4 regions of the Streptomyces sp. NPDC086549 genome follow, and region 1 is predicted to be linked to each of the others. Evidence: riboswitches for the same ligand, from Rfam matches in the RefSeq annotation. Region 1 holds a riboswitch; each other region holds the start of a gene.

What was found. A riboswitch is a leader RNA that binds a small molecule or an ion and turns the genes downstream of it on or off. The one in region 1 is predicted to bind cyclic di-AMP.
Region 2: another riboswitch for cyclic di-AMP. It lies ahead of ACIPSA_RS24590 (M23 family metallopeptidase); the one in region 1 lies ahead of ACIPSA_RS09975 (NlpC/P60 family protein).
Region 3: another riboswitch for cyclic di-AMP. It lies ahead of ACIPSA_RS40680 (M23 family metallopeptidase); the one in region 1 lies ahead of ACIPSA_RS09975 (NlpC/P60 family protein).
Region 4: another riboswitch for cyclic di-AMP. It lies ahead of ACIPSA_RS32390 (C40 family peptidase); the one in region 1 lies ahead of ACIPSA_RS09975 (NlpC/P60 family protein).

What each region holds. Positions count from the first base shown of each region.
Region 1 covers NZ_JBIVBS010000002.1:726,674-731,727, forward strand. Annotated here, with positions in the region: gene ACIPSA_RS09965 (M23 family metallopeptidase) at 1-155, shown strand, start outside; gene pcrA (DNA helicase PcrA) at 245-2,752, opposite strand; cyclic di-AMP (ydaO/yuaA leader) riboswitch at 3,016-3,188, shown strand; gene ACIPSA_RS09975 (NlpC/P60 family protein) at 3,197-4,405, shown strand; gene ACIPSA_RS09980 (tellurite resistance/C4-dicarboxylate transporter family protein) at 4,471-5,054, shown strand, end outside.
Region 2 covers NZ_JBIVBS010000007.1:426,002-431,055, forward strand. Annotated here, with positions in the region: gene ribA (GTP cyclohydrolase II) at 1-63, opposite strand, end outside; gene ACIPSA_RS24575 (MarR family winged helix-turn-helix transcriptional regulator) at 167-682, opposite strand; gene ACIPSA_RS24580 (dihydrofolate reductase family protein) at 796-1,932, shown strand; tRNA gene ACIPSA_RS24585 (tRNA-Met) at 1,982-2,055, shown strand; cyclic di-AMP (ydaO/yuaA leader) riboswitch at 2,397-2,556, shown strand; gene ACIPSA_RS24590 (M23 family metallopeptidase) at 2,564-3,604, shown strand; gene ACIPSA_RS24595 (aldo/keto reductase) at 3,733-4,677, shown strand; gene ACIPSA_RS24600 (PrsW family intramembrane metalloprotease) at 4,703-5,054, opposite strand, start outside.
Region 3 covers NZ_JBIVBS010000018.1:121,142-126,195, reverse strand. Annotated here, with positions in the region: gene ACIPSA_RS40685 (GntR family transcriptional regulator) at 1-641, opposite strand, end outside; gene ACIPSA_RS40680 (M23 family metallopeptidase) at 830-1,609, opposite strand; cyclic di-AMP (ydaO/yuaA leader) riboswitch at 1,622-1,785, opposite strand; gene ACIPSA_RS40675 (M16 family metallopeptidase) at 1,988-3,376, opposite strand; gene ACIPSA_RS40670 (M16 family metallopeptidase) at 3,373-4,776, opposite strand.
Region 4 covers NZ_JBIVBS010000012.1:132,192-137,245, reverse strand. Annotated here, with positions in the region: gene ACIPSA_RS32415 (DUF397 domain-containing protein) at 1-1, opposite strand, end outside; gene ACIPSA_RS32410 (helix-turn-helix domain-containing protein) at 11-877, opposite strand; gene ACIPSA_RS32405 (ATP-binding protein) at 1,091-1,549, shown strand; gene ACIPSA_RS32400 (LysR family transcriptional regulator) at 1,553-2,476, opposite strand; gene ACIPSA_RS32395 (LysE family translocator) at 2,609-3,235, shown strand; gene ACIPSA_RS32390 (C40 family peptidase) at 3,305-3,778, opposite strand; cyclic di-AMP (ydaO/yuaA leader) riboswitch at 3,782-4,004, opposite strand; gene ACIPSA_RS32385 (hypothetical protein) at 4,320-4,628, opposite strand; gene ACIPSA_RS32380 (ATP-dependent Clp protease proteolytic subunit) at 4,636-5,054, opposite strand, start outside.

The DNA of each region.
Region 1 (5,054 bases):
CCGGTACGACCGTCAAGGCCGGCGACCCGATCGCCTACTCGGGCAACTCCGGCAACTCGACCGGCCCGCACCTGCACTTCGAGGTCCGGCCCGCCGGTGGCGCGGCGATAGACCCGCTGCCGTGGCTCCGCAGCCACGGGCTGGATCCGACGTAGGACCCGAAAGCCGGGCACCGAACACCAAGCACCGAGCACCGAGCACCGACCGAGCCCCCGCCGAACCGGCGGGGGCTCCGCTCATGCCGCTACAGCTTCTCCACCGGCGCGTACCGCAGCACCAGCCGCTTCGGCTTCGCGTCACCGAAGTCGATCGTCGCCTGGGCGTTGTCCCCCTCGCCCGTCACCGCGAGGACCGTGCCGAGTCCGAACTGGTCGTGGGTGACCCGGTCCCCGACGGCCAGGGACACCACCGGCTTCGACGAGACCCGCCTCGTGGCGAACCCGGACGCACCCGCCGCCGACGAGCGCGAGCGGGACGAGGACAGCGAGGCCGCCACGCCGGACGCCGGTCCGGAGGACACCGGCGCCACCGCTCCCGTCCGCTTCCACTCCATATGGGCGGGCGGGATCTCCTCCAGGAAGCGGGACGGCGGGTTGTACGACGGCTGTCCCCAGGCACTGCGCATCGACGAGCGGGTCAGATAGAGCCGCTCACGCGCACGCGTGATGCCCACGTACGCCAGGCGCCGCTCCTCCTCCAGCTCCTTGGTCTGGCCGAGGGCGCGCATGTGCGGGAAGACGCCGTCCTCCATGCCGGTCAGGAAGACGACCGGGAACTCCAGACCCTTGGCGGTGTGGAGGGTCATCAGGGTGATGACGCCGGAGCCGTCCTCGTCGCCGTCGGGGATCTGGTCGGAGTCGGCGACCAGGGCCACCTTCTCCAGGAACTCGGCCAGCGTGCCCCCCGGGGCGGCAGCCCCCGGTGTCGCCGCGCCTTCCTCACGCTCCTGCTCGAACTCCAGGGCCACGGCGGCGAGTTCCTGGAGGTTCTCGATACGGGTCTCGTCCTGCGGGTCGGTGGAGGCCTGCAACTCGGCGAGGTAGCCGGTGCGTTCCAGTATCGCCTCCAGGACCGTGGCCGGTCCGGCGCCGGACTCCGCGATCGTACGGAGGTCCTCCATCAGCACGTTGAACCGCTTGACGGCGTTCGTCGACCGCGCCGCCATGCCGTACGCCTCGTCGACGCGGCGCAGCGCCTGCGGGAAGCTGATCTTCTCGCGCTGGGCGAGGGCGTCGATCATCGCCTCGGCGCGCTCGCCGATACCCCGCTTGGGGACGTTGAGGATCCGGCGCAGCGGGACCGAGTCCTCCGGGTTGGCCAGGACGCGCAGGTAGGCCAGGACGTCCCGGACCTCCTTGCGCTCGTAGAAGCGCACGCCGCCGACGACCTTGTAGGGGAGGCCGACGCGGATGAAGACCTCTTCGAAGACACGGGACTGGGCGTTGGTGCGGTAGAAGACGGCGACGTCGCCCGCCTTCGCCTCGCCCGCGTCCGTGAGGCGGTCTATCTCGTCGGAAACGAACTGTGCCTCGTCGTGCTCGGTGTCGGCGACATACCCGGTGATCTGCGCGCCCGCGCCCGCGTTGGTCCACAGGTTCTTGGGGCGGCGGGACTCGTTGCGCTCGATGACCGCGTTGGCAGCGGAGAGGATCGTCTGCGTGGAGCGGTAGTTCTGCTCCAGGAGGATCGTCGTCGCGTTCGGGTAGTCCTCCTCGAACTGGAGGATGTTGCGGATCGTCGCGCCCCGGAAGGCGTAGATCGACTGGTCGGCGTCACCCACGACGCACAGTTCGGCGGGCTGGAGGTCGTACTCGCCGGACGGTACGTCCACCGGGTGCTCGGCGGTGCCGACGAGCTCGCGCACGAGGGCGTACTGGGCGTGGTTGGTGTCCTGGTACTCGTCGACGAGGACGTGCCGGAAGCGGCGGCGGTAGTGCTCGGCGACGTCCGGGAAGGCGCGCAGCAGGTTGACCGTCGTCATGATCAGGTCGTCGAAGTCGAGGGCGTTCGCCTCGCGCAGCCGCGACTGGTACATGGCGTAGGCCTGGGCGAGGGTCTTCTCGAATCCGTCCGCGGCCCGGGCGGCGAAGTCCTCCTCGTCGATCAGCTCGTTCTTCAGGTTGCTGATCTTGGCGCTGAAGGACTTCGGCGGGAAGCGCTTGGGGTCGAGGTCCAGGTCGCGGCAGACCAGCGCCATCAGACGCTTGCTGTCGGCGGCGTCGTAGATCGAGAACGACGACGTGAAGCCGAGCCTCTTGCTCTCGCGGCGCAGGATGCGCACACACGCGCTGTGGAAGGTCATCACCCACATCGCGTTGGCGCGCGGACCGACGAGCTGCTCGACGCGCTCCTTCATCTCGCCCGCGGCCTTGTTGGTGAAGGTGATCGCGAGGATCTGGCCCGGGTGCACGTTCCGCTCGGCCAGCAGGTGGGCGATGCGGTGGGTGAGCACACGGGTCTTGCCGGAGCCGGCGCCGGCCACGATGAGCAGCGGGGAGCCGGCGTGGACGACGGCGGCGCGCTGGTTCTCGTTCAGCCCGTCCAGGAGCGCGGCGGCGTCGAGCACCGGGCGCGGGGCGCCGTCGCGGTAGTACTGGTCCCGGTCCGGCGGCGCGTCGAACTTCCCCCCGAACAGATCGTCCGGAACCGGTTCCGGAGCGTAATCGTCCTCGGGCGGCGGCGGAGGTTCCTCCTCGTGGCCGCGGGGGGCCTGGAGGCTCGCCAGGAAGCTGTCGTCAAAGAGGCTGCTCATCGCTCTCCGAGTCTAGGGCGCCCCACCGACAAACGACCGCCGCCCCGGGAACAAGGCCGGCCCCGCACGCAAGGGATCTTCCCGGCCTGTGAGCCGGACAACAGCCTCACGCTCCGGAAACGTGCCGTCACGCGGACGGAATCCCACCCTCAGGTCACAAAAATGTATCGGGCATATCGCCCATCAACCTTCACACGGGCCACACCAGTTGGCTACCGTCTCGGGCGGGCCGTACGACACCCACCGGCGAACGTCGCCGGGCCGCGCGGCCTCCGCCGAGTCCGGCGCGCCTCCTCGCGGCAGCCGGAGCCGGGGACCCACCGACCTTGGGGTGAATCGGTCCAACTCTCCTTCGGGAAAAGGACCGTAGGGCAACCCTTCCGAACCACCCGCCCGAACCCGACAGCTAACTCGGTAGGCGGAACACGGAAGGAGTCGCCTCTCTTGGCGTCGCACCGCAAGTCGCGCCCCGCAGGTACCCGCGTAGCAGGCATACGCACCCCCGCCCTCGCCACCGCCGCCCTCACCTCGGTCGCCCTGCTGTCCCAGACGGCCGAAGCCACCCCCTCCGCCGACGGCAACAAGCCGAGCGTCGAGGAGGTCGAGAAGAAGGTCGACGACCTCTACCGCCAGGCGGAGTCGGCCACCGAGAAGTACAACGCGGCCAAGGAGCAGGCCGGCAAGCAGCGCAAGCACGTCGATTCCCTGCTGGACGACGTGGCCCGGCGCACGGACAAGCTGAACAAGGCGCGTGAGGAGCTGGGCTCGTTCGCCGCGGCCCAGTACCGGACCGGCGCCGCCGCGCCCGACACCGCCACCTTCCTGCTCGCGGACGACCCGCAGGACTACTTCGACCAGACCCAGCTGATGGGCCGGCTGACCTCACGCCAGAAGGACGCGGTCGACGACTACGTCACCCAGCAGTCCGCGACCATGAAGAAGCGGCGGGAGGCCACTCAGAGCCTCGAAACGCTGACCGAGTCGCAGGACGAACTGAAGACCGCCAAGGCCACCGTCCAGACGAAGCTCGCCACGGCGCGCGAGCTGCTGTCCAAGCTGACGGTGGCGGAGAAGGCGCGGCTCGCGGCGATCGAGAAGCAGAAGCAGGAGGAGGCCGCGCGGAAGGCCGCGGAGCTCGCGAAGCAGCAGGCGGCGGCCGAGAAGGCGGCGGCGGAGAAGGCGGCACAGCAGACGGCCGGCTCCACGGGCTCGACGACCTCCACGGGTTCGACGGGTTCGTCCGGTTCGTCGACCTCCACCGGCTCGACCGGCTCGACCTCCGACTCCACCTACACCACCAAGGCGGAGAAGGCGATCGCCTTCGCCCGCGCGCAGATCGGCAAGCCGTACGTCTGGGGCGCCACCGGCCCCGGGTCCTACGACTGCTCGGGTCTCACCCAGGCCTCCTGGAAGGCCGCCGGAGTCAACCTCCCCCGCACCACCTGGGACCAGGTCGACGCGGGCACCACGGTCTCCCTCGCCGACGCAAAACCCGGCGACCTGATCTTCTTCTACGACGACATCAGCCACGTCGGCCTCTACATCGGCAACGGCATGATGATCCACGCCCCGAAGCCCGGCGCCTACGTCCGCGAGGAGTCGATCTACTACGGCGGCGAGTCGATCATCCACAGCGTGGTGCGACCGGCCTGAGTCTTTCGGGGCACGCGCCCGCGTGCCCCGCCCGAAAGACGCACACGGCTCCCTAGCATCGGGCCATGCCCGCCTCCTCCCTGCGCGTCTGGTGGAAGCGGCGGCCGCCGACGGCCGGGGCCGCCGTGATGGCGACCGGCATCGTGTCGACGGGGCTGCGTCTGGCGGGCTACGAGGCCGTGTCCCTGGTCGCCCTCGCGATGACCTGTGTCGCGTGGCTGGCGCTGGCGGTGGACTTCGGCGTGGGGCTGCTGTGGGAACGGGAGCGGTGGGCGGCCGAGGCCCGGACGCCGGGCGCGCTCACCGCCGTCGCCGCGACCTCGGTGCTGGGAACCTGCTTCTCGGCGCTGGGGTGGCAGGCTCTGGCCGCGGCGCTGCTCGCCCTTGCCGCGGTGCTCTGGCCGGTGCTGCTCAGCCTCGTCGTGCACCACTGGCACCGGCACATGCCCGGCTCCGTGTTCCTGTGCTGCGTGGCCACCCAGGGGCTCGCCGTACTGGGCGCCACGCTGGCCGGGGCCGAGGCGACGGCCTGGCTCGCGCACGCGACGCTCGTGCTGTTCTGGCTGGGGCTCGTGCTGTACGGGCTCGCCCTGGCCCGCTTCGACAGGCGACAGGTGGTCGAGGGCGCCGGGGACCACTGGATCGCGGG
Region 2 (5,054 bases), on a different contig from region 1:
GTCGTGGAAGCGCAGCGGTACCCGGACGCGGGCGCGCGGCGTGGCGGCGGGGGTGTCGGGCATGCGGGTCTCCCGGGTGCAAGGAGTTTCAGATTTGAAGCAGATGCCGGAACCCTACCCCATGCTTTAAATTTGAAGCAACCGATTTGCGGATCTGATGCCGGTGTCACGAACAGGACTTGGGCGACCGGCGCCGCCACGGCACGTCGTCCGACGCGCACCCCGCGTCCTCGCCCTGGAGCGCGTCGGCGACCGAGCCGAAGATCTCCTCCAGCTGCCGCACCTGCTCGGGGCTGAGGTGGTCGAAGAGGGAGGCGCGTACGGTCGCCACGTGACCCGGTGCCGCACGTTCCAGAACGGCCATCCCGTCGTCGGTCAGCGCGGCGGTGCTGCCCCGCTTGTCGGTCGGGCACCCCTCACGCCGTACCAGGCCGTCCTTCTCCAGCCGGGTCACGGCGTACGTCAGCCGACTCCGGGTGATCTTCGACTTCTCCGCGAGGTCGGTCATGCGCAGCTTGTGCTCCGGCGCCTCGGAGAGGTTGGCCAGGATGGAGTAGTACAGGTGCGGCATACCGGTGTCCTGCTGGAGCTGCCGGTCGATCGCGTCCTCCAGGAGCAGGCTGCCGGCCATGTAGGCGCGCCAGGCGCTCTGCTCCTCGGGGGTGAGCCAGCGGGTCGTCATGCCGCCAGTGTAAGTTTGTTTCAAACTTGAACCAAGACCGCACGTCAGTCCTCGTCCATCAGTCCCCCTCCATCAGTCCTCGTCCGTCAGCCTTCGTCAAGGAGAGCGCGTCGATGCCGTACCCGTACGTCCTGTTGTCCGCCGCCGTCTCCCTCGACGGCTACCTGGACGACACCGGCCCCGAGCGGCTCCTGCTCTCCAGCCCGGCCGACTTCGACCGGGTCGACGAGGTGCGCGCGTCGGTCGACGCGATCCTGGTCGGCGCCGGCACGATCCGCGCCGACAATCCGCGCCTCCTGGTCAACTCGCCCGAGCGGCGGGCCGCCCGCCTGGCCGCAGGCCGGCCCGAGTACCCCCTCAAGGTCACCGTCAGCGGCTCCGGCGATCTGGACCCGGACGCGAAGTTCTGGCACACGGGCGGCGAGAAGGTCCTCTACACGACGGAGAAGGGCGCCGAACGCGCACGGGGACTCGGCCTCGCCGCCGACATCGTCCCGCTGGGCCCCGACCTCGACTGGCGAGCACTGCTCACGCACCTGTACGCGGAGCGCGGGGTGCGCCGCCTGATGGTCGAGGGCGGCGGCACCATCCACACCCAGCTGCTGCGCCAAGGCCTCGCCGACGAACTCCAGCTGGTCCTCGCCCCGCTCTTCGTGGGGGATCCGGGGGCGCCCCGGCTGTTCGGCCCCGGGGGCTACCAGGGCGGGCGGCTGCGGCTCGCGGAGACGCGCCGCATCGAGGACGTCGTGCTGATGCGCTACGAGCCGACAGCGCCCGGCACCGGGGCGTCGGTCACCGCGGCGGACCGGCACTGGATGCGCATCGCCTGCGAGCTGGCGGCGCTGTGCCCGCCCTCGGAGACGGCGTTCAGCGTGGGCGCGGTCGTGGTCGCCGCGGACGGGACCGAGCTGGCGCGGGGCCACTCGCGGGAGGGCGACGACCCGGTCGTGCACGCCGAGGAGGCGGCGCTGGCCAAGATCGACCCGGCCGACCCGAGGCTGGCCGCCGCCACGGTGTACAGCAGCCTGGAGCCCTGCGCCCGGCGGGCCTCGCGGCCCGCTCCCTGCGCGCGGCTGATCCTGGAGGCGGGGGTACGGCGGGTGGTCACCGCATGGCGGGAGCCGGACACGTTCGTGGCGGGGGCCGACGGCAGCGGGCTGCTGGCGGGCCAGGGCGTCGACGTCGTCGTACTGCCCGAGTACGAGGGCCGGGCCAAGGCGCCGAACCGCCATCTGCTGGCCCGCGAATAAACCCGTGCACTTGCACCCCTGAGCATGGCGTATGCTTAAGGCACACCGACGCGGGGTGGAGCAGCTCGGTAGCTCGCTGGGCTCATAACCCAGAGGTCGCAGGTTCAAATCCTGTCCCCGCTACTCAAGGCTCAGGGCCGGAATCCAGTACACGGATTCCGGCCCTGAGTGTTTGCTGTGTTTTCTGTGTGTTCCGTGAACCAGCCCGTGGACCGGCCCGTGAACCAGTCCGAATATCACGAAGAGTGACCGGATGGCAGCCCTCCGCGTAACATCCGAGTCACCATCAAAACCGCGGTGACTCATGTACCGCGGTCAACTCGCCCGTTTTTCGCCGGTCATGGCGTGTAAGTCCCGCACGAAAAACATTAACGATCAAGCAGAACAGCTTGGAATCTGACACGGGGGTCTATTAACGTTCGATAACGCAGCGCGGTCGTCCCAGCCGTCACAAGAGTCGGCTCCGTGCGCACGCGCCGAATCCCGCGAGGGAACCGGGGAACCACCACCTTGGGGTGAATCACGCGGAAGCCGCCGTGGAGCAACGGCCGGTATACGCGCGTAGGAGACCTTCCTGCTCCGAACCCGTCAGCTAACCCGGTAGGCGGCGGAAGGAAAGGAGTGCGCCCGCGTGGCGTCCAACCGGCCTGCCCCCACAGCCCCGTTCGTGCCGAGTGAGCACACCGAGACCTTCGGTTACGGCAGCTACCGCACCGACGAGGGCCCCTGGGAGGAATGGAACCCCACCGAGGAGTCCATCAGCCCGGTACGCGGCCGGCACCGCGTCGCCAAGCAGCGCGGCGGCGGCGGACTCGCCCGCAGCTCCACGGTCCTGGGCGTCGGCGTCATAGCCGCCGTCGGCGCGGGCGGCATGGCCAGCGCCAACACCGGCAAGCCGCCGGTGTCCATCTCCATGCCCGACCTGCCCTCCGTCGGCTCCCTGCTCGGCGACGACGCCTCCTCGGACGCCCCCAAGGGCTCCGCCACCCCCCTCAGCAACGTCGGCATGACCTCCGCCGACAGCGCCCAGGGCGCCTCCGACGCCGGTGAGGCGCTGCGCAACCGCATCATGGCCCAGGCCGAGAGGCAGCAGGGCCAGGTCGACAGCAAGGCCGCCGCCGCTGTCGTGGCCGCCGCCGACAAGCAGGTCGCCGACGCGGCCGCCAAGGCGGAGAAGGCCGCCGCGGCCAAGGCCGCCGACAGCAAGGCGGCGGCGGAGGCCGCGGCCAAGAAGAAGGCCGAGGCCGAGCGGCTGGCCCGGCTGGCCAAGCAGTACACGCTGCCGACCTCCTCGTACACGATCACCTCGACCTTCGGTGAGGCCGGCGCCATGTGGTCGTCCGGCTACCACACCGGCCTCGACTTCGCCGCGCCCACGGGCACGCTCATCAAGGCCATTCACAGCGGCACGATCACCGAGGCGGGCTGGGCAGGCTCCTACGGCTACCGCACGATCCTCACCCTCGACGACGGCACCGAGCTGTGGTTCTGCCACCAGTCCTCGATCAGCGTCTCGGTCGGGCAGAAGGTCGGCACCGGCGACGTCATCGGCCGCGTGGGCGCCACCGGCAACGTCACCGGCCCGCACCTGCACCTGGAGGTCCACCCCGGCGGCCAGGCCACCGGCATCGACCCGATGACGTGGCTCCGCAGCAGGGGCGTCAACCCCTGAGACACCTCTTCGATCCCCGGCAGTCCTGACGACACCCCCCCGACGTCAGGGCTGCCGGTCAGGTGTTTACGGGATCTTTGCGGGTGCGTCCGGAATCTTCCGTTCTGCTGTGGCCGTTGTCACAGAACATGACTTCCCTTCGTAAACTCGGCTCCTCCGACCTCGAGGTCTTCCCGCTCGCCCTCGGCGGCAACGTCTTCGGGTGGACCGCCGACGAGGCCTCCTCCTTCGCCGTCCTGGACGCCTACGCGGCCGCCGGCGGCAATTTCGTCGACACCGCGGACTCCTACTCGGCGTGGGTCGAGGGCCACACGGGCGGCGAGTCCGAGACGATCGTCGGCAAGTGGACCAAGGCCCGCGGCAACCGTTCCGACGTGGTGATCGCGACCAAGGTGAGCCAGCACCCCGATTTCCAGGGCCTGTCCGCCGCGAACATCAGGGCCGCGGCCGACGCCTCCCTCCGCCGCCTGGACACCGACTACATCGATCTCTACTACACCCACTTCGACAAGCCCGAAGTGCCGGTCGAGGAGATCATCGGCGCGCTGGACGAGCTGGTGAAGGCGGGCAAGGTACGGCACATTGCCGCCTCCAACATCACCCCGGAGCGCCTCCAGGCCTCCCTGGACTTCTCCGACCGCGAGGGCCTGGCGCGGTACGTGGCGCTCCAGCCGCACTACAACCTCGTCTCCCGCGACACCTACGAGGGCCCCCTGCAGGACGTCGTCATCCGCAGCGGCCTCGCGGCCGTCCCGTACTTCGCCCTGGCCGCCGGCTTCCTCACGGGCAAGTACCGGCCCGGTACGACGGTGGACAGCGCGCGTGCCCAGGGCGCCGCGAAGCACCTCGCCACCGAGCGCGGCCCACGGGTGCTCACCGCGCTGGACGAGATCGCCGCCGCGCACGGGGCTCCTGTCGCCACGGTCGCCCTCGCCTGGCTGGCCGCCCAGCCGACGGTGACGGCCCCGATCGCCTCGGCACGCACGGTGGAGCAGCTTCCGGCGCTGCTGGAAGTGGCCGAGCTGCGGCTGTCGGAGGAGGAACTGGGGAGGCTGACGGAGGCGTCGGCGTAACCGGCCTGCCGTTCCTGCCGGCCCGCTACGACCGGTAGGGGTTGTATGCGGGATACGGCGCCGTCGGGTATCCGTACGGGAGTGGCATCCCGTACGGCACCGGTGGCCCGTACACCGGCCGTGGCGCGGCCGTCCGTGCCGCGTACTCCATCGCCGGACGTGCGACGTGCCGCAGCTCCCACAGCTCCGCGAGCAACTCCCGCTCCCGTGCCACGTAGTCGGCCCCCGCACGGCCCCGCAGCCCGCGGCGCCGCAGGAACGCCAGCTTCGTCGCGTACGCCTCGTACTGCCCCACGGCGCGCGCCGCCGGCTTGCCCAGGTGGTGGCCGGCGTAGTCCCGGGCCATCTGGCGCGCCCGCATCGAGCCGAGCACGAAC
Region 3 (5,054 bases), on a different contig from region 1:
AGCCGGTCGCCACCGCCGGGAAAACGGAGCCGGTGCGCGGATGTCGCGCGCTCGGCGTGCAGCGCCGTGATCGCCCGCGCGCGCTCCCCGTCGCCGCGCGCCACCGCGTCCACGACGGCACCGTGCTCCGCCCAGGACTCCACCGGGTTGGCGGGCGCCTCCACCGCGTACATCCAGGCGATCTTGTGCCGCAACTGGGTCAGCATCGAGGTCAGGGCGTGGCTGCCGGAGGCCTGGGCGAGCGTCTCGTGGAACCAGCCGCCCAGCGAGCGCAGATCCTCGCTGCTGCCGCTCCTGGCCCGCTCCTGGCCCAGCCTGACAAGGCCGCGCAGCACCTTGAGATGGGCCTCGGTGCGCCGCTGCGCGGCCCGGGCGGCGCCGAGCGGCTCCAGGAGCATGCGCATCTCCAGCAGGTCGGCGGCCTCCTGCTCGGTCGGTTCGGCGACGCACGCGCCCGCGTGCCGCCGGGTCACCACGAAGCCCTCGGCTTCCAGCGTGCGCAGGGCCTCACGGACGGGGACGCGTGAGACGCCGTAGCGGCGGGCCAGGAGTTCCTCGGTGAGCCGGCTGCCGCGCTCGTAGACACCCGCGACGATGTCGTCCCGGATCGCCGTGCATACCGAGTGCGCCGGAATACGCATGACCGACCTCCGCCTTAATCCCCGTGAAACGTCGCCGCTTGACGTGTGTTCCGTGACTCTATTGCAATGAGCGGGAATTTCCGACGGCGAGCCGGAATCCATGGATATTTTTTGGACAGCGGCGCGTTCGAAACGACGAAAGCCCCGGCTCGGGGAGCCGGGGCTTCGGAAAGCGGTGCGCCGTGTCCTCAGACGTTCACGCCGTGCTTGCGGAGGTAGGCGACGGGGTCGACGTCCGAGCCGTACTCCGGGGTCGTCCGGGCCTCGAAGTGGAGGTGCGGTCCGGTGACGTTGCCGGTCGCGCCGGAGAGGCCGATCTGCTGGCCGGGGACGACCTTCTGCCCCACGGAGACGCCGATGGACGACAGATGGCCGTACTGGGTGTACATGCCGTCGGCCATCCGGATCACGATCTGGTTCCCGTACGCCCCGCCCCAGCCGGTCGACACGACCGTGCCGGAGCCGACCGCGTGCACCGCGGTGCCGCTCGCGGCGTGGAAGTCGATGCCGGTGTGGGAGCCGGAGGACCACAGGGAACTGCTGGCCTGGTAGCCGGTGGAGACGTACGAGTTCGCGATCGGCGCCACGAACGCGTTGAGGCGCTCGCGCTCGGCCTCGCGGGCGGCGCGCACCTTGGCCTCGCGCTCCTTCTCGGCCAGCGCGGCGGCCTTCTTGCGGGCGGCCTCCTCTGCGGCCTTCTTGCTCGCGGCGTCCTCGGCCGCCTTCTCCTCGGCGGCCTGCGTCTGGGCGGCGGCCTGGGCGTCGATCTGCTCGGCGACCGAGTCGCCGATGGTGATGACGGGGGTGAGGCCGGTGTCCTCGACGGACGGCTCGGCGGCGAGCGCCGGGGCGGCCAGGGTGCCGATGGCGCCGGTGGTGGCGAGGGCAGCGACGCTCGCCGCGCCGACGGTGGTGCGGTGCATGCGGCTGGGACGGCGGTGCTTCCCGGTGGCCCGCGTGAACGCCATGTAGTGGCTGGTCCTTTCCTTCCCTCTCGCCTACCGGGTTAGCTGACGGGTTCGGAACAGGAAGGTCTCCTACGGACCCCCTCGCGGCGCGCGGGCGTCCGATTCACCCCAGGGGACTGCTGTGGGTCCCCGGCTCCCCTGGCTCGCGCCGTACGGGGACTCGGCGATGACTGTCCGGTGCCGCGGGTGCGGCGCACTGCCCGACGAACAGCCTGGACGACGCTATGCGGGCGGTCTTTCAATCCCCAAACCGATCCCGGCTTTTGTAGCGCATCCCACAGGGCAGACAGGCAACCTCCGCCTCAATTCGGACATCTTGGGGGAACACGCGTGGGCCCTGACGACCCGTCGGTCATCAGGGCCCACGCGCGCGTGCCCCTACTCGGCGGAAACGACGGTGACTTCTCCGATGCCGAGGGCCTCGACCGGCTCCTTGATCTGGGCGGCGTCACCCACGAGTACCGTCACCAGACGGTCCACCGGGAAGGCGTTCACCACCGCGGCGGTGGCCTCCACGGTGCCGGTGGCGGCGAGCTGCTGGTACAACGCAGCCTGGTAGTCGTCGGGCAGGTACTGCTCGACCTGGTCGGCCAGCGTGCTCGCCACGGCCGCCGCGGTCTCGTACTTCAGCGGCGCGACCCCCACGAGGTTCTGCACGGCGACGTCGCGCTCGGGGTCGGTGAGGCCCTCCTCGGCGAGCTTGCGCAGCACCGCCCACAGGTCCTCCAGCGCGGGACCGGTGTTCGGGGTGTCCACGGAGCCGCTGATGGCGAGCATCGAGGCACCCGTGCCGTCCGGGGCGGACCTCAGGACCTGCCCGAACGAACGCACACCGTAGGTGTAGCCCTTCTCCTCGCGCAGGACGCGGTCCAGGCGGGAGGTCAGGGTGCCGCCGAGGCAGTACGTGCCGAGCACCTGGGCGGCCCACACGCGGTCGTGCCGGTCCGCGCCGACACGGCCGATGAGCAGCTGCGTCTGGACGGCCCCCGGACGGTCCACGATGACGACCCGGCCGGTGTCGTCGGCGGTCACCGGCGGCACCGGCCGCGGCTGCGCCGTGGAGCCGGTCCAGCCGCCCAGGGTGTCGCCGAGCAGTTCGTCGAGATCGATGCCGGTGAGGTCGCCGACGATCACGGCGGTGGCCGTGGCGGGCCGGACGTGCCGCTCGTAGAAGGCGCGTACGGCCGCCGCGTCGAGCTTCTCGACCGTCTCCTCTGTGCCCTGGCGCGGGCGCGACATGCGCGAGGTCGGCGGGAACAGCTCCTTGGAGAGTTCCTTGGCCGCGCGGCGGGAGGGGTTCGCCAGCTCGTGCGGGATCTCGTCGAGGCGGTTGCGGACCAGCCGCTCGACCTCGCTGTCGGCGAACGCGGGCGTCCTGAGGGCGTCGGCGAGCAGGCCGAGCGCCTTGCCGAGGCGGGAGGCCGGGACCTCCAGGCTCAGGCGGACGCCCGGGTGGTCGGCGTGCGCGTCCAGGGTGGCGCCGCAGCGCTCCAGCTCGGCGGCGAACTCCTCGGCGGAGTGTTTGTCGGTGCCCTCGGAGAAGGCCCGCGCCATGATCGTGGCGACGCCGTCGAAACCGGCCGGCTCGGCGTCCAGCGGTGCGTCCAGGAGCACCTCGACGGCGATGACCTGCTGGCCGGGGCGGTGGCAGCGCAGAACGGTCAGGCCGTTCTCCAGCGTGCCGCGCTCGGGGGCCGGGAAGGCCCACGGCTTCGCCTCGCCCGCGTGGGGCTGGGGGTGGAATTCCATCGCGGCGAGCTCGGTCACTTGGCCGCCTCCTCGTGGTCGTCGCCGGCTTCGACGGTGGCTTCGGACTCCGGGTCCTCGGGAAAGTCCTCGTCCTCGGTGTGCTGCGCGGACTCGGCGGAGAGGGGCTCGTAGACGAGCACCGCGCGGTTGTCCGGGCGAAGGCGGGCCTGGGCGACCTCCCGGACCTCCTCCGGGGTCACCGCCAGGACGCGCTGGACAGCGGTGAGGGCGAGCTGCGGGTCGCCGAACAGGACCGCGTAGCGGCACAGCTCGTCGGCGCGGCCCGCGACCGTGCCGAGCCGGTCCAGCCACTCGCGCTCCAGTTGCGCCTGGGCGCGCTCCATCTCCTCGGACGTGGGGCCCTCCTCCGCGAAGCGGGCGAGCTCCTCGTCGATGGCGGCCTCGATGACCGGCACCTCGACATCACCGGAGGTCTTCACGTCCAGCCAGCCCAGGGAGGGCGCCCCGGCCAGCCGCAGCAGGCCGAACCCGGCCGCGACGGCCGTACGGTCACGCCGTACGAGCCGGTTGTAGAGGCGGGAGGACTCGCCGCCGCCGATGATGGTGAGCGCCACGTCGGCCGCGTCCGCCGCGCGCGTGCCGTCCTGCGGGAGCCGGTAGGCGGCCATCAGAGCCCGCGCCGGAACCTCCTCCACGACGACCTCGCGCAGCTGCCCGCCGATGACGTCCGGCAGCGAGCCGTCGCGGGGCTCGGGCTTGCCGTCGTGGCCGGGGATCGAGCCGAAGTACTTCTCGATCCAGGCGAGGGTCTGCTCCGGGTCGATGTCGCCGACCACCGAGAGCACGGCGTTGTTCGGCGCGTAGTACGTCCGGAAGAACCGGCGCGCGTCCTCCAGAGTGGCCGCGTCCAGATCGGCCATCGAGCCGATCGGCGTGTGGTGGTACGGGTGGCCCTCCGGGTAGGCGAGGGCGGTCAGCCGCTCGAAGGCGGTGCCATAGGGAACGTTGTCGTAGCGCTGCCGGCGCTCGTTCTTGACGACGTCCCGCTGGTTCTCCATGGACTCGTCGTCGAGGGCGGCGAGCAGCGAGCCCATGCGGTCGGCCTCCAGCCAGAGGGCGAGCTCCAGCTGGTGGGCGGGCATGGTCTCGAAGTAGTTGGTGCGCTCGAAGCTGGTGGTGCCGTTGAGCGAGCCGCCGGCGCCCTGCACGAGCTCGAAGTGGCCGTTGCCCTTCACCTGTGCGGAGCCCTGGAACATCAGGTGCTCGAAAAGGTGAGCCAGGCCGGTACGTCCCTTGACTTCGTGACGGGAGCCGACGTCGTACCAGAGGCACACCGCCGCGACCGGGGTCAGGTGGTCCTCGGAGAGCACCACGCGCAGACCATTGGCCAGGCGGTGCTCGGTCGCTGTCAGGCCCCCGGAGCCTGCCTCGGCTTCGGTCGTGTGACCCATGGGCATGTACGTCCCTTCGATCGCGGAAGCGGTCGTGAAACCGCGGTCTTCCTGCCAGTCCTGCCACTGTATGCAAGCGGCCGGAGCCTCGGTGAAGTTCCCGCCGGACGTACGCCCACAGCGGATCGCGTAGCCTGCGGGAGTCGTGCCGCGGGGCGGCTCCTCCGGCGCCTGCCGGAACCGGGAAGGACCGTCTGCACCGGGTCCTGGCCCGGCTTGTCAGTACCGCGGTCCACAATGGTCCGATCAGTTCCCGTTCACGCTTCGAGCGACCAGATACAGAG
Region 4 (5,054 bases), on a different contig from region 1:
TGGTGCCTCCTTATGAGCCGTCACCTATCCCGGCGATGTAATCCAACGATTCCTCGGGTGAAAGGGCGTGGATCTGAAGGGTGTTGAAGGCCTCGGAGTAGGCCTGGAGGTCTTCTTTCCGTTCGAGATAGAGGCTACTCGTCAACTGGTCGAGAACAACCACGTCCAGATCAGATGTGCTCGGAAATGAGAAGATAACGAAAGGGCCGGTGATGCCGATGTGCGCTCCGGCGGCGAACGGCAAGACCTGAAGCCTCACTTGGGGCAGACGTGCCGCCTCCAGCAGGCGCTCCAGCTGCCGCGCCATGACGTCCGGACCACCGACCTCCCGTCGCAGCACCGCCTCGTCCAGCACGGCGCTCAGCTCCAGCGGCGGCTCCGACCGCAGCACGTCCTGCCGGGCCAGCCGCACCTCCACCAGCGCGTCCAGCCGCTCCTCGGCGTCGTCGAGCCCGCCCACGGCCGCCCGGGTCACCGCCCGCGCGTACTCCGGCGTCTGCAGCAGTCCCGGGACCACCGACGTCTCCAGCGTGCGCATCCCGCTCGCCTGCGACTCCAGGCTGATGAAGTCCCGGTAGGTGTGCGGCAGTACCCCGCGATAGGCGTGCCACCAGTGATGACGGCCGCCGACGTCGTCCGATCCCGCCAACACCATGAGCAGCTCGCGCAGTTGGCCGTCCGTCACGCCATAGGCGTCCAGGAGTAACCGCACATCGGCTGGTTTCACCCCACTGGCGCCCGTTTCGATACGGCTTACTTTCGACTGGTGCCAGCCCACCAGCCGGGCCGCCTCACCGCTCGTGAGACCCGCCTCGGTGCGCTGCATGCGCAGTTCGGCGCCCAGTTTCCGGCGGCGCACCGCGGGACCGTTCTGCATGGGCTACTCCTTACTCCTTCCGAGTCGCCCAAATACGGTCTGCCGTCGCAGAGTTCACCGCTTCGAGCGACAGATATATGCATATCTTGGTGGATCGCCACCCGTGACCGGCGCGGTAATGGCAGTCTGGCGACGAAGCACCAGTCCGGGACCGTACTCGAACCATCCGCACAGTGTCGGACTCCGGTCCCGTGGGAAAGGGACGACGTCGCCATGGCAGACCATCTGGAAGCATCCATCACTCTGCCGAGCGATCCCGCCTCGGTCTCCGCCGCCCGCTCCTACGTGATCGCCACCCTCGCGGAATGGGGCCTGCCCCCGGACACGGAAGTGGCCGACACCATCCGGCTCATCGTCTCCGAACTCACCACCAATGCCGTACAGCACACCTTCGGGCAGTCACCCACCTTCACGGTGGACATCGCGCTCGACCGCGACGAACACCTGCGCATCGGCGTCACCGACAGCCATCCGCGCTTCCCGAAGAGACTCCCCGCAGCTGTCCAGCAGGACAACGGCCGGGGCATGGTCATCATCCGCTGGCTCACCGTCGAGTGCGGTGGCAAGCTACGGGTCCGGCCCACCCGCGAGGGCGGCAAGACCGTCTCCATCGAACTGCCCTGGACAGTACCGGCCCAGCCGGTCACGGCCGCGGGACAACAGGAGCCGTAGCACTCACACCCCCTGTGTCTGGTGCGCACGCCCGAACGCGCCCCGCAGCAGGGCCCGGAAGGCGTCCGCGGCGGGCGTCGAGCCGTCGGCCCGGTACGCGACCGAGATCGTACGCCGCAACTCTCCCCCTTCCAGCGGGCGCACCCCGACCGGAGTCACCGCCGTCCGGGCCACCATCTCCGGTACGACCGCCACCCCGAGCCCGGCACTCACCAGCGCGCACACCACGGCGTACCCGGGGGTCGGCACCAGCAGCGCCGGAGCGGCCCCGGCCTCGACCAGGAGGGCCTCCACCGCACGCCGGGCCGCATGGTGCGGCGCCATGCTGACCAGCGGCTGCCCGGCGAGCCCGGCCAGCGGAAGCCGGGAGGAGGCGCTGCTCAGTTCGTGACCCGGGGAGGTCACCAGCACCAGCTCCTCGACCAGGACCGGCTCCAGGCCGACCGAGGACGGCACGGGGACGGACTCGGCCGGGTGATACGTGTGCGTCAGGGCCAGGTCCACCTCCCCGGCCGCCACCGCCGTCATGCCCGCCGGAGGGTCGTAGTCCGCGACCGACAGCTCGACGTGCGGATGCGCCCGGCGGAACGCGCTGAGCGCCGGCGGAAGCAGATGGACGCCCGCGGTGGGAAAGGTTCCCAGCCGGAGGGCGCCGCCCGACACCCCGGCCAGCCGCGCCAGCTCGTGCCGGGCCTGCTCCAGCTCGTCGAGGACCCGGCGGGCCCGTGCCGCCAGCAGCTCACCGGCGTCCGTCAGCCGTGCCCCACGGTGGTGGCGGACGAGCAGCGCCGTGCCCGCCTCCCGTTCCAGCTTGGCCAGCTGCTGGGAGAGCGCGGGAGGCGTGTAGCCGAGGCGCTCCGCGGCACGGGTGATCGATCCCGCTTCCGCGACGGCGACGAGGGCCGCGAGTCGTGTCGGGTCGTACATGGCCGGATCGCCTGCCTGGAGGTGCCTGTCTGAAGGCGCGTGCCTGAAGGCGCGAGCCCAAAGGATTGCTTAAGGACTACCCAGACTATTCGAAATACCTGCTGAAGGCCTCGGCCGGGCAGGCTGGACGCCATGGATGGACAGCTCATCGCCTTCACCGGCATCGCGGCCGGACTCGTCGCCATGCCGGGTGCGGACTTCACGGTCGTCGTACGCAACGCGTTGGTCTCCCGCCAGGCCGGCGCGGTCTGCGCGCTCGGCATCGCGGGAGGGCTCCTGGTGCACACCACGCTGGCGGTCGCCGGGGTCGCCACCGTGCTGGTGGCCGTTCCGGCGCTGTTCCGCGCGCTGCAGCTGCTGGGCGGCGCCTACGTCCTCCATCTCGGCGTCCGGACCCTGTGGACGCTGCGCGGGCCCACGGGGGAGCCCGAGGCGGCCGCGGCGGCCAAGACGCGCCCCCTCAGGCAGGGATTCGTCACCAACGTCCTCAACCCCAAGGCCTCACTGACCTTCCTGAGCCTGCTGCCGCAGTTCGTCCCGTCGGGCCACGCGGCGCTCCCCAGGACGCTGCTGCTCGCGCTGATCGTGTGCGCGCTGGCGCTGGCCTGGTTCCAGGTGGTGGCCCTGCTGGTCGACCGTCTCGGCCGGTGGCTGCGCCGGCCGCGGGCCGCCAGGGTCCTGCAGACGGGCACCGGAGTCGCGCTGACGGCCCTGGGCGCGGCCCTGCTCGTCGAACCGGTCCTGACGCTCCTGGCGTGACACCGCATCAGGCCGGGCCGGGAACCGAAGGGGTGGCGGCCCGGCAGGAGCCGTCACCCCCTCGGCGGGTCAGCTGACCCGGCCGTACCAGACGCTCCTCGTCCAGATCTTCTCCAGCTTCACCACGTCCCCGCTCTTCGGGGCGTGCCAGATCTTCCCTTTGCCGGCGTAGATGCCGACGTGGTAGACGCTGGAGCCAGAGTGGAAGAACACCAGGTCTCCGGCCTTGCGGCTCCTGGCCGAGATGTGGTGCGTCTTGTTGTACTGCTGGGCGGCCGTACGGGGCAGGGCCTTGCCCGCCTTCTTGTACGAGTACAGCGTCAGCCCGGAGCAGTCGAACCTCCGCGGCCCGGTGGCGCCCCACTTGTAGGGCGACCCCTTCTTGGAGGCCGCGACCTGGAGTGCCTTCGTCGCCATCGTCGCGGCCGAGGCGTCGGTGGCGACACCCGGGACCACGATCGAGCCGCCCACGGCGGCGATGGTGAGGGCCGAGGCCGTACCGGCCCGGGCCATGAGCGACGGGACACGATTGAGCGCAGTCATGCGCAACCCTTCGTCAGCCGCCTGTGAAGGATGACCTGTCGGATTCGGGCTGGCGAAGTTGCCCGGCCGTGTTGCCACGGCTTCACCCCAAGGGCTGCTCGGAACGAACAAACAGACGAACGAACATCCGTTCCGGCGACCCGTCTTGCTTGGGTCCTCCACTCCTGCCGATCCACTCCTGTCGACCGGTCATCCGGGCGGCGGCAGGATTCGGCGTCCGCCCGGACCGCCCCGCCGGTGTGGCGGGGGCTTGTCGTCAGACAGGGATCTTCACTCACAGGTGTCCGAAATACCCAATGGAATCGGGGATTTGTGGCGTTACTCACCACTCACCCGTTCGGGTGGACACTGCTGTGTTCGAGTCATGATCGAGGGGGTGAAGGACCTCCGGACCAGCATCGAAGCACCTCACCGTCCGTCTCGGGCAGGCGTGTTGCGCAACTCCGACGGCCTCACGAACGGACGCTCGACTACTCCGAACGGGGGTAAGCCTTTTGGGCCGTTTCAACTCCGCACGGGATCGGCACCGGACGGGCGTGCGTCAACCCGCGCCAACGGGCGGGACGGTGACCCGCGCGGTGCGGCGCTCGCCGTCCAGCACCCGCATCGCCCGCGCGAGAGTGTCCGCGTGCAGTTCCCTCTCGCCCCGCTGGTGCATCAGGGCCAGCGCGTCACGCAGGTCCGCCGCGGTACGGACCAGCGCCTGGGCGGCCCGCAGCCCGCGGTACGTGTCCCCGTGCTGTGCCGGGTTGATCCGGCCCAGCAGGTCGACCGCGTCGAGGTAACGGTCGATCAGTTCGCCCTCGGCCCGGGTCAGGGCGGGCAGGGGCGGCAGCTCCGGAGGCAGCATCGGCGGCTCACCTTCCGCCCGGCGCGGTGCGGGACGCCTTGCGGCTGGGGATGATCCCGTCCACCAGCCCGTATTCCAGCGCGCCTCGCGCGTCCAGGATCAGGTCCCGCTCCAGATCCTCGTGGACCTGCTGCGGACTGCGTCCCGTGTGCTGAACGAGCATTCCTTCGAGGAGTACGCGGACCCGGTCCAACTCCCTGGCCTGGATGTCGAGGTCGCTCGGCTGCCCCTCCACCGGCTCGGGCAGCGACGGCTGCCGGAGCAGCATGCGCGCGCCCGGCAGCGCGAACCGCTTGCCCGGCGTGCCGGCGGCGAGCAGGACCGCGGCGGACGAGCCGGCCTGCCCCAGGCAGATCGTCTCCACGTCGCAGTTGATGTACCGCATCGTGTCGTAGATCGCCGCCATCGCACTGAACGAGCCGCCCG